Regions from separate parts of the Brevibacillus parabrevis genome, predicted to be linked through region 1. Evidence: riboswitches for the same ligand, from Rfam matches in the RefSeq annotation. Region 1 holds a riboswitch; each other region holds the start of a gene.
What was found. Region 1 has a riboswitch for cyclic di-AMP ahead of IRJ17_RS18345 (CAP domain-containing protein). Riboswitches for the same ligand answer to the same signal wherever they lie in the genome.
Positions count from the first base shown of each region.

Region 1 (3,271 bases):
ATGGAACGCCGAAGCATGGTTGGCGAAAACAGAAGCGGACATCTTGATCGAAGCCGGGCCGTCCGATGTCCAAACGGGAGGAGCGAGCCTTGGCTTTATCCGCCAGGCGCTTACAAAAGGAATGCACGCCATTGCCGTGTCAAAAGGTGCGCTCGTCGTCGATTACAGCGGCTTGTCCGCTTTGGCAAAAGAGCAAGGCGTCCAGTTGAAAATCAGCGGAGCGACTGCGGCGGCTTTGCCGACCATCGACCTGTTCACCTACAATTTGGCTGGCTGTGAAATCAGGCACGTAGAAGGCATTTTTACCGGAACGACCAATTTTGTGCTGACGAGCATGATGGAAGAAGGGATCAGCAGCGAAGAGGCGATCCGGCGGGCGCAAGCGATGGGAATCGCAGAGCCTGACCCGACATATGACATCGAAGGCTTTGACACCGCATCCAAGCTGACGATTTTGGCCAACGCTGCGTTCGCTGCTCCAATCAAGCTGTCCGATATTCCGCGGGCCAGCGTGCGCAAGGTGACACCAGAACAAATAGCGGAGTGGAAACAAAGCGGGCTTGTGCCCAAGCTGGTCGGGACGATCAAACCGACTGCGGACGGGATTCAAGCGGCTGTAGAATTGAAAGCGGTTGAAGCGAGTCACCCTTTTGCCCGTGTAAAAGGCACTACGAAGGCGATTCGGGTCGAAACCGATGTGATGGGAGAGGTGATGGTGGTCGGCGGGAAGTCAGACCCTGTAGCAGCGGCAGCCGCAGCGCTGAAAGACCTGGAGCATATTCTCAGCAAGTAAAAGCGCAGTTCCTAAACGGCAACAGCTCTGAGCAAGCTTCGTCTCTTTTCCAGCGATCGGCAGGCATGTATTTGCTGCTTTCACGCGCATACTACCGATGTACCACAAACTATCCAAATAGCGGCGAGGGGGCCATACGATGAAGCAATCATCTGATGTCAATGCCGAACTGCAACAAGTTTCTGCCTATCCGACCAAACAGAAGATGAACCAAAAGGATGTCGCTCTGTTTGACGAGCAGAAAGGTTGCGGCTGCACCCCCGAAGCGAAAAACGCGGCAAATACGGAGCAAGGCTAGCTCCACACGAGAAAAGCCGGGTCTCTTTGTGCGAAGAGAAACCCGGCTTTCGTGTGAAACGATTGTTTTATCCGATAAATTCTTGAACCCAGTAGCCGTTCGTGTATCCGACACCGATTTTGGTAAAGGCCGGGTTCATAATGTTTTTGCGGTGGCCATCACTGTTCATCCATTGCGTCATGACTTCTTCAGGGCTGCGTTGACCCATGGCGATGTTCTCGCCCGCAGTCATATAAGAGATGCCAAACTGCTTCATCATGTCAAATGGCGAACCGTACGTAGGGCTTGTATGGTCGAAGTAGTTGTTGTTCGACATGTCCGCTGCTTTTGCAAGTGCCACTTTGGACAAAGAAGCGTCCATCGTCACGGGAGCCAGTCCTGCTTTGGCGCGTTCCTGATTGACGAGATCAGCGACTTGCTTGGCGAAATCTCCTGTTTTAGCCTGGTCAGCTTGTCCGGTTGGAGCCGCAGGTGTAGTTGCAACTGGTTGCGCAGGTGCTTGCGCTGGTTTTTGTACGGGCTTTTGCACTGGCTGCTGCTGAACAGGTACTTGCTTTACTGGTGGAACAACAACCTGGTTTTGCTGGGCATTGGATGCAAAAGGCAATTGTCCCGCATATGGAATCCATTGATAGGAAAATTGATATGGTGTACTGTTACCGTTTTTCAACGGGCAGTTTGCGGAAGTTGCAGCAGAAGCAGAAGTAGTAAATCCGGTCAAGGCCAAGCCCAATCCCAGAGTCATGGCGATGGCAGTAGCTCCAAAACGTTTCATATTCACATCGTCTCCTTTTTTTGGCCTACGAGGTTAGTTGTCGGATTCGGGTTGAGGAAACAACCCTACGCTCCTTCGAGCGATTCACCCCATAGCGGGTTTTGTTGACCCGCGTAAAAGATCCCCCGCACTTCCATTCGTGAGGAAGTTTCGGCGTATTGGTTTGGCATGACCCAGAATATCAGACCATCCCGCCCGAAATAAAGGAGTAATATCTGCCAATCTGCTGGAAACGTTGGTGCTAGTGCGTTTATTTCGCTTCGTCTTCGTCGTCCTTCCACGCTGTCAATCCGCCGAGCAGCGCTTTTGCCTCATATCCGTGCTCGCGCAGCAAAGCTGCCGCTTTTTGGGCTTTATTTCCCGTTGTGCATACAGTGATGATCTGTCTTTCTTTGACGGCCCGTTCTGTTTCTTCATCTAATAGTTTGGCGTCTTGCGCAAGCATGTGCACGTAAGGAACATTTCGCGTGTCAGCGAATTTGCTTTCCACACTGCCTGTCTGAAATTTGGCTTCGTCGCGAACATCAAGGAACAAAATCGGAGTACCCTTTTCCAAAAGTTGCTTGATTTCTTGCTTTGTATACACTTCTTTTGACATGAATCATCCCTCCAGAACCTTAGTGTATCAGGTGAGAAACGGGCCGTGTAGCATCTAAATAGTTGATTATAGCGTATTTGTATGATAGAATGATAGTATTACTTGAATAATTAAGCCTAATTCATCGAGGTGCATAATGATGCTGATGGATAACGTTTTTGGATTCCCGATTCACACTGGCGCGGTCATCGGAGCCGCAAGGATGGGAGAGAGGAAGGGCTTTCGTCGTTTTAGGTTTTCAAAAAGTTTTGGTTTTAACATGGCAGTTCCGTCCTATGACACTTTCATATTGTCGAAGTAGAATAAATTCACATATCATGAAGGCGTATTGCAATCAGATGTTGGAGTATTTCTTCATGATATGTGAGCTTTATTTGCCTCGGTAAATATGACTGCATATTCAAATTGACTTTTGGAGGTTTTTTTACATGCAATCGAACGGAACAGTTAAATGGTTTAACGCAGAAAAAGGTTATGGCTTTATTCAAGTAGAAGGCGGAGACGACGTTTTCGTACACTACAGCGCAATCCAAGGTGACGGCTTCAAAACTTTGGAAGAAGGTCAACGCGTTCAGTTCAACATCGTAACTGGCAACCGTGGCCCACAAGCTGAGAACGTAACAAAACTGTAAACCTCCTTTATAAAAGAAACTGTCCTGAGTGGGCAGTTTCTTTTTTGTGTCTGCGGGAACGAATTACAGAAACGGATTGTTTACATAAGCTCCTTTGGTAGCCATGACGAGCAAATTCGTCGCCATGAATTTCGGTGTGTACGGCATGTCGTGTTCGAGCCACAGGTCGTGGAAA
Region 1 covers NZ_CP064090.1:3,984,272-3,987,542, reverse strand. The annotation lists gene IRJ17_RS18355 (homoserine dehydrogenase) at 1-793, shown strand, start outside; gene IRJ17_RS18350 (hypothetical protein) at 933-1,091, shown strand; gene IRJ17_RS18345 (CAP domain-containing protein) at 1,159-1,866, opposite strand; cyclic di-AMP (ydaO/yuaA leader) riboswitch at 1,874-2,032, opposite strand; gene IRJ17_RS18340 (rhodanese-like domain-containing protein) at 2,117-2,464, opposite strand; gene IRJ17_RS18335 (cold-shock protein) at 2,893-3,096, shown strand; partial or broken gene IRJ17_RS18330 (SDR family oxidoreductase) at 3,247-3,271, shown strand, end outside.

Region 2 (3,271 bases), 2.0 Mb from region 1:
AAGATCAGGAAAGCGTGATTGAAGGATGGATCGAAACTGGCTGTCACGCTCCACAAGCACATAGTCGGTATCCGGATTGATATTTTGATAAATGGTTTGGGTAAAAGCTCCTGTGCCAGGTCCCAGCTCCAGAATAACATCCGTTGAAGCCCAATTGACGCTGCTCAACATTCGCTCACATAAAAACCGCGAACTCGGGATCACGCTGCCGACACGCCCAGGCTCAGCGATGAACCTTCGCAAAAAGACCATGAAGTCTGCCAAGAATCGTACCTCCTAGGGGAAAAGCAGCCTGCTATACAGGCTGCCTGATTGACACACTCTATTCTACAACCAATCCCCCAGTTCCTGTCCAATCAAGATTGTTCCGGCTGGGCGGACACTGGTTTTTTCTGTTGAAGCGATGCCTTGATGTTTGCCAGTTCTGTATCCAGATCGTCTTTTTCCAACTCAGAAAGCGCGTTCTCCCAAGCGAGGTTTGTCTGGCGCCATTGACCGCTCATTTGCGCTTCGGCTTCCATGCGCAGCACTTTTTCCTCCATGCGAGCAAAGCCACGGCCTGCGGACTGATTTCCGATTCCCACTACGGCATGATTCACTTGCTTTTGTGTACGAGCTACCTGTGCCCGAGCCATCAGCGTGAATTTTTTCGCACGCATTTTATAGAACTCTTCCTTCAGCTCAGCCAGCTTCTCGCGCATTTGCGTAGCTGCCTCGGATGCTGCCAGGTACAGTGTCTCATACTCTGCTGCACGCGCTTCGTATTGCTTTTTGTCTGCAAGTGCACGGCGAGCAAGTTCATCTTCCCCTTCTGTCAGAGCGAGCTTCACTTGACGATCGCGTTTGTCGATCAGTGTGTTCGCTTCATCCAGTTGTTGGCGGAATTTCTTTTCCAGTGCTACCTGACGGGCGACAGCCACTTCGACTTGTCCGATTTCCACTTCCATATCTCGCATGTATTGATTCAGCATGACTACCGGATCTTCCATCGAATCCAAAGCGTCATTCACCGAAGCTACTGTCAGGTCACGCAAACGTTTAAAAATACTCATGTTTATTTCCTCCTCATCATATCACATCGTGTCATTTCATCCAAAAGCTCTCGCGACTTGAGCAACTCTATGGCTGGCGACGGGTCACATCTTTTTCCCAGGCGTCCAGCGCGTCTTCTTTCAATACTTTTTGGGCCCACTGACGCTCCCAGGCAGGTGGCGCTTCTTTGGGGACATGGCTGGGGCGCAGTAAGCGATACCCCAGATAAATCACACCAATGGCCAGTAAGCCGTGGAACAGCAGATGGAGCTTGCCAATCAGCATCAGGAACCCGAAGAGGAAGATCACGATTCCCCAGAAACGCGAACCGGATTGTCCCATAATCTTTCGAGCGCCGTACAGCATGATGACCCCGGGAATCAAAAGCCCGAGCAGGTCACCGAAGTCGATTCCGATTTGATCCAGCAGAACCAACCCGCCGATTAGCAAGAGAACCAGCCCGAGCAAAACCTTTCCAGACCGTTCACTCATTGCTCGCTTACCTCCTATTCTCTTGTGCATGTGGTGCTTGCTAACTTATGCCCTTATTGTAGCCCCCCGGATAGGCTTTCCATAACGGGCGTGCGGTTGGTTTTTCCCTCCGTCCTTGGACGGAGAGCACTTCCTGCCATAATCGGACGAGCCTGTTTTCGCCCCATTCCAACCGCTCTTGCAATGTCGAAACAAAACGTTACACCTTTAGACAGGATTTTGTGACAAAAATATGAACAAGCAGTCAAAAAAAAGGAAAAATCGGACAAGCAGCGAATCTTCGTAGAGTGCGTGTAAAAAAACATCGAAAAATAGCCGAATTCCGCATGTCGGAAACGGGGGAACCAGTTTTTTGGGGTGAATAGTTGCGTTAGGCAACTTAGGGCGTCCTTTCGACCGAACCCTTCAGCTAACTTCGTAGGCTCACGAAAGGAGCAGTTTCTTTTGCGCAAGGTGGTACTATCTTTATTTATGGCTGGATTGCTTGCTATGGGAGCGGGCGCTGCACATGCGGCGGAGAACACGACACTCGAAGAGGTTGTCGATGATCTGTACGGCGTTCCTTACAAATCTTCAGGCACATCCAAAAAAGGCTTTGACTGCTCCGGTTTCACACGCTACGTATTTGACGCGTTAGGTGTAGACCTGCCGCACAATTCTGCCTCTCAATATGAGTACGGTACAGAAGTTGCACGGAAAGACTTGCAACCAGGAGATCTTGTGTTCTTTAATACAAACGGACGAAGCATCTCTCACGTGGGCATCTACATCGGGGACGGCACATTCGTGCATTCGGAATCCGGCCGCGGAGTCGTCAACACCAAGTTGAACGACCCGTACTACTGGAGCAAGCGTTTTGTTGGTGCCAAGCGCATCAGCTCGCCTGTTCTGGAAGCAAAGGCGGACACTCCGAAAAAGGAAAACGCGGTGCAAGCTGCATCGTTGCCGGAAAATCAACCAAAAAAGAAGTAGTTCGGCAAAAACATAAGAGCCAGGGACAATCGTCTCTGGCTTTTTCTGACGAAATTTAGTACCAGGTCTAATTAGGTGCCCTTACTTATAAGGAAATAAGCATGAATGAAGGGATACTTGTTCCTATTCTGTGAAAGCATGTTATGATAGACAGACAAGGCTGATTCTTTTTTTGCCATGACACTTGTCCACTTATTAATAGAAGTAACTGGGGGTAATTCCGGTGAAAGATCACATTTTAATCGTTGACGACAATCAGGAGATTATTGAACTGCTTGAAGATATTTTGGAAAACGAAGGCTTTCAGGTCTCCTCTGCGGAAAATGGCGAGGATGCACTTGCCCTGCTCAGCCAGGGAGAGCGGCCTAATCTCATTCTGCTCGATATCATGATGCCTAACATGAGCGGCTACGAGCTGTGCTCGCAAATCCGTCGCGAATGGGACTTGCCTATTTTGTTTCTCAGCGCCAAAAGCAAGGCCGTAGACAAAGTAGTCGGTTTTGAAATCGGGGCCGATGATTACATTACGAAGCCGTTTGACACGGAAGAACTGCTCGCCCGCATACGCGCCCATCTGCGCCGCTACGAGCGCATCCGCAAGCATACCGAGGAGCAGCCGGAAAAAGACGCCTCCGGTTCCCCGATCACGGTTTTGAAGTTCAAGGATTTGGAAATCCATAAAGAAACGTATTCCGTCTACGTCAACAACCAAAAGATCGAGTTGTCCACGAAAGAGTTTCAACTGCTGACTTTTCTCGCTGAAAATGCGGGTATC
Region 2 covers NZ_CP064090.1:5,984,549-5,987,819, forward strand. The annotation lists gene IRJ17_RS27530 (class I SAM-dependent methyltransferase) at 1-264, opposite strand, end outside; gene IRJ17_RS27535 (PspA/IM30 family protein) at 357-1,052, opposite strand; gene IRJ17_RS27540 (LiaF transmembrane domain-containing protein) at 1,120-1,524, opposite strand; cyclic di-AMP (ydaO/yuaA leader) riboswitch at 1,828-1,964, shown strand; gene IRJ17_RS27545 (C40 family peptidase) at 1,969-2,496, shown strand; gene IRJ17_RS27550 (response regulator transcription factor) at 2,720-3,271, shown strand, end outside.
Region 2: linked by a shared signal. The riboswitch ahead of IRJ17_RS27545 (C40 family peptidase) and the one ahead of IRJ17_RS18345 (CAP domain-containing protein) in region 1 are both predicted to bind cyclic di-AMP.

Region 3 (3,271 bases), 2.6 Mb from region 1:
CGTTTCATCCCAGTACCCCAGATTGGCAATGAGAAACAGCCCAAGCAATGTGAAAAACATCGAAGATCGCCCGCCAAATACCCAGGCCAGCGCCCCGAACAGCAAAATGAGAATAACAGACGGTATCGCAGCCAAAACCTCGGTAAAGTACGTGACCATTCCCGAAATGATGATCGCGATCGGATCGAACAAAATGCCTTTGTGCTGACCGAGCGCCTCAACGATTCGTTCCACCCATTCACCGATCGGCAACTTAGGCACGGAATCCATGAGGCATCACCTCTGCTCCCTGCTGCGGATTGACCTTGCCGACAAGCCCGCCGAGCACCGCTCCCTTGACAATGACGCCCAACAGACGCCGCTCCTCACCCACGACAGCAATCGGAACGTGCAAATCTGCCATCAGAGGAAACAGGCTGTTCAGACGGGCATCTGGCCCCACGCTGGGGATATCTTTTTTCATCATGGTTTCAAGCGACTCGCCCGTATTGATCGCAAGCGAAACGTCATAGGCGGTAACAAGCCCAAGCAATGTCCGCTTTTTGTCTACGATGTACAGACTGGATACCCCGTTGTCCATCATGAGCTGGAGGGCCACCCTCGCACCTTTGTCAGGAGTAATCGCTTCTGCCCTTTTCATCACGTGTTTTGCCACCAGCACTTTGGACAAGTCTGCATCCTCAACGAATTTTTTCACGAATTCATCCGCAGGATCGGTCATGATTTCTTCGGGACGCCCGACCTGGATGAAGCGACCGTCTTTCATCAGGGCGATCCGGTCACCGAGCCGCAATGCCTCATGCAGATCGTGAGTAATGAACAAAATAGTCTTTTTCATCGTTAGCTGAAGCTCTAGCAGCTCATCCTGCATGTCTTTTCGAATCAGCGGATCAAGGGCACTGAACGCTTCATCCATCAGCAAAATGTCGGGATTGTTGGCGAGCGCCCGGGCCAGGCCGACCCTCTGCCTCATTCCGCCGCTCAATTGATCAGGGAAGGCATTTTCCCACTCGGAAAGCCCGACGAGCGCAAGCGCTTCGCGTGCTTTTTCTTGCCTCAATCCATGCGGTACTTGCTGAATCTCCAAACCGAATTCGATGTTTTCCCGTACCGTTCGCTGTGGGAAGAGCGCGAAATTTTGAAAAACCATGCCGAGCTTTCTCCTGCGTACCTCGCGCAAATGAGCCGGCTTCATACCAATGAGTTCTTCGCCATCGATCTGAACGCTCCCAGTGGTTGGCTCAATCAGGCGGTTGCAAAGTCGGATCAAGGTAGATTTGCCGCTGCCTGACAGCCCCATAATGACGAAAATTTCGCCCTCTGCTACCGAGAAGCTGATCTGGTTCACACCGATCGATTGCCCTGTCTCTTTAAAAATTTGCTCCTTTGTCCATCCTTGCTCCAACAGCTTTAACGCTGCCTGCGGCTGCTTGCCAAACACTTTCGTCAATTGCCTGACTGTCATTTTGGGCATGAGCCTTTCCTCCCTTTTTTGTTTTCCCAAATGAAAAAACCTGCGAAGTTCCGCTTCCAACCGGACGAACCACCTGCAGACGCTGCCGCTTGTGTACGCTCGATTTTTGCAGAACTAACGCAGGCTTACCTAATACCTGGCGCCCCTGTGCAAAAGGCTCCCTGTACGCTGTCTTCCTGATTTCGCTGTTCGTTTTTTGGTTTCATGCACCGGGTTTATGCCGAAATTCATTTGCCGCCCGCCATCCTCGCACATCGACATGCACGCGTATGACAAAAGCCACACATGAAAATCGCCATAAAAAATAGACCTATTTCATCCTTTTTCTCAAGAACAAAGGTCCCAAAGAAAAAGTCTGAAATGGCCTATAAACGCGCCCGAAGAGGACCGCTCCTCTTTTTTCGCATCATTGCCCAGACTTCATCGCTTCATGAACCTTCCCTGCTTTGGCCGACGAGGTTAGCTGACGGGTAGGATGGCAGAGAAGACTTATCTCATCCCTCCTGATTGCTCAGGATTAACCCCAAAAGATTGGTTCCCCCGCTTCCGGGTTGCCCCGGAACTAGGCCGTATGAAATGTTTGAATCAGATTCGGTAATGTGATTTGATTATACGCCTGCTGCCAATTATTGTGAATGCTCGCTTCTGCCTGCTTGCCTCATGCTTGATCGTTCTTTATTTATATCCTGACATTAGCTATCGGTTGCTCACAAATGAAAGCTATTTCGCCTGCTTTCCAGCTTACACGCAAATGCTCACCAGTACAGAATCATCGTAAGCAAACCGCTCGCTAATATCGGTGACCACTTCCCATTCCTCTTCCCCGACGCGAATCGAGTAAATCAGCTCCCGGCCCTGAAACTGGACGTGAGCGACCTTGCCCATGATCCCGTCCGAGCCTTGATGCCAGACGGACAGCTTCAACTGGTCCGGGCGAACAGGCAATACTTGCTGATCGAAAAAAGCGGAAAAATCACGCGAAACGGTGATCGGCAACGCTGACGCTCCCTGTTTTTCCAGCAAAAAGGTGTTCGCGGCAGCCCAGTTCCCTTTTAAAAAGTTGGCTCTGCCGACAAACTTGGCGACAAACGGCGACTCCGGGGCGTAGTAAATGTCGTGCGGAGTGCCTGCCTGCTCAACTCTGCCGCCCTTCATCACGACAATGCGATCAGCCATGGCCAGTGCCTCGGATTGATCGTGCGTCACATAGACAATCGACGTACCCAGTTCGCGGTGAATGAACTGGATTTCTTTTCGCATCTGCATGCGCAGCTCGGCGTCCAGACTGCTCAACGGTTCGTCCATCAGCAACAAGGTCGGATTGAACACGATGGCGCGTGCCAGCGCCACACGCTGCTTTTGCCCGCCGGAAAGCTGACTGGGGAACCGCTCCTCCATACCGCCCAGACCGACCATCTCCAGCATCTGGGCTACCCGCGCTTTCGGGTTTTGCTTGTACGCTTCCGGCACCTGCTGTTGATGCTGCAAAGGAAACGCCACGTTTTCGTAGACCGTCAAATGCGGCCAAAGCGCGAACGACTGAAACACCATGCCAATCCGTCGTTCTTCCGGCGGCTTGCGCTTGGCCGCGCTGGCTACACACTCGTTGTTGATCCAGATTTCTCCGCTTGTCGGAGATTCGAACCCGGCAAGGAGCCGCAGCAGTGTCGTTTTGCCGCAGCCGCTCGGACCGAGCAAAGCGACAAACTCGCCCTGGCCGATCTGCAAATCGAGATGGTGGAGCGCCGTGACATTCCCGAATTTTTTCGATACCCCTATTACCCGCGCACTGTTCAT
Region 3 covers NZ_CP064090.1:475,355-478,625, forward strand. The annotation lists gene IRJ17_RS02180 (ABC transporter permease) at 1-270, opposite strand, end outside; gene IRJ17_RS02185 (quaternary amine ABC transporter ATP-binding protein) at 254-1,474, opposite strand; cyclic di-AMP (ydaO/yuaA leader) riboswitch at 1,907-2,053, opposite strand; gene IRJ17_RS02190 (ABC transporter ATP-binding protein) at 2,216-3,271, opposite strand; gene IRJ17_RS02195 (ABC transporter permease) at 3,268-3,271, opposite strand, start outside.
Region 3: linked by a shared signal. The riboswitch ahead of IRJ17_RS02185 (quaternary amine ABC transporter ATP-binding protein) and the one ahead of IRJ17_RS18345 (CAP domain-containing protein) in region 1 are both predicted to bind cyclic di-AMP.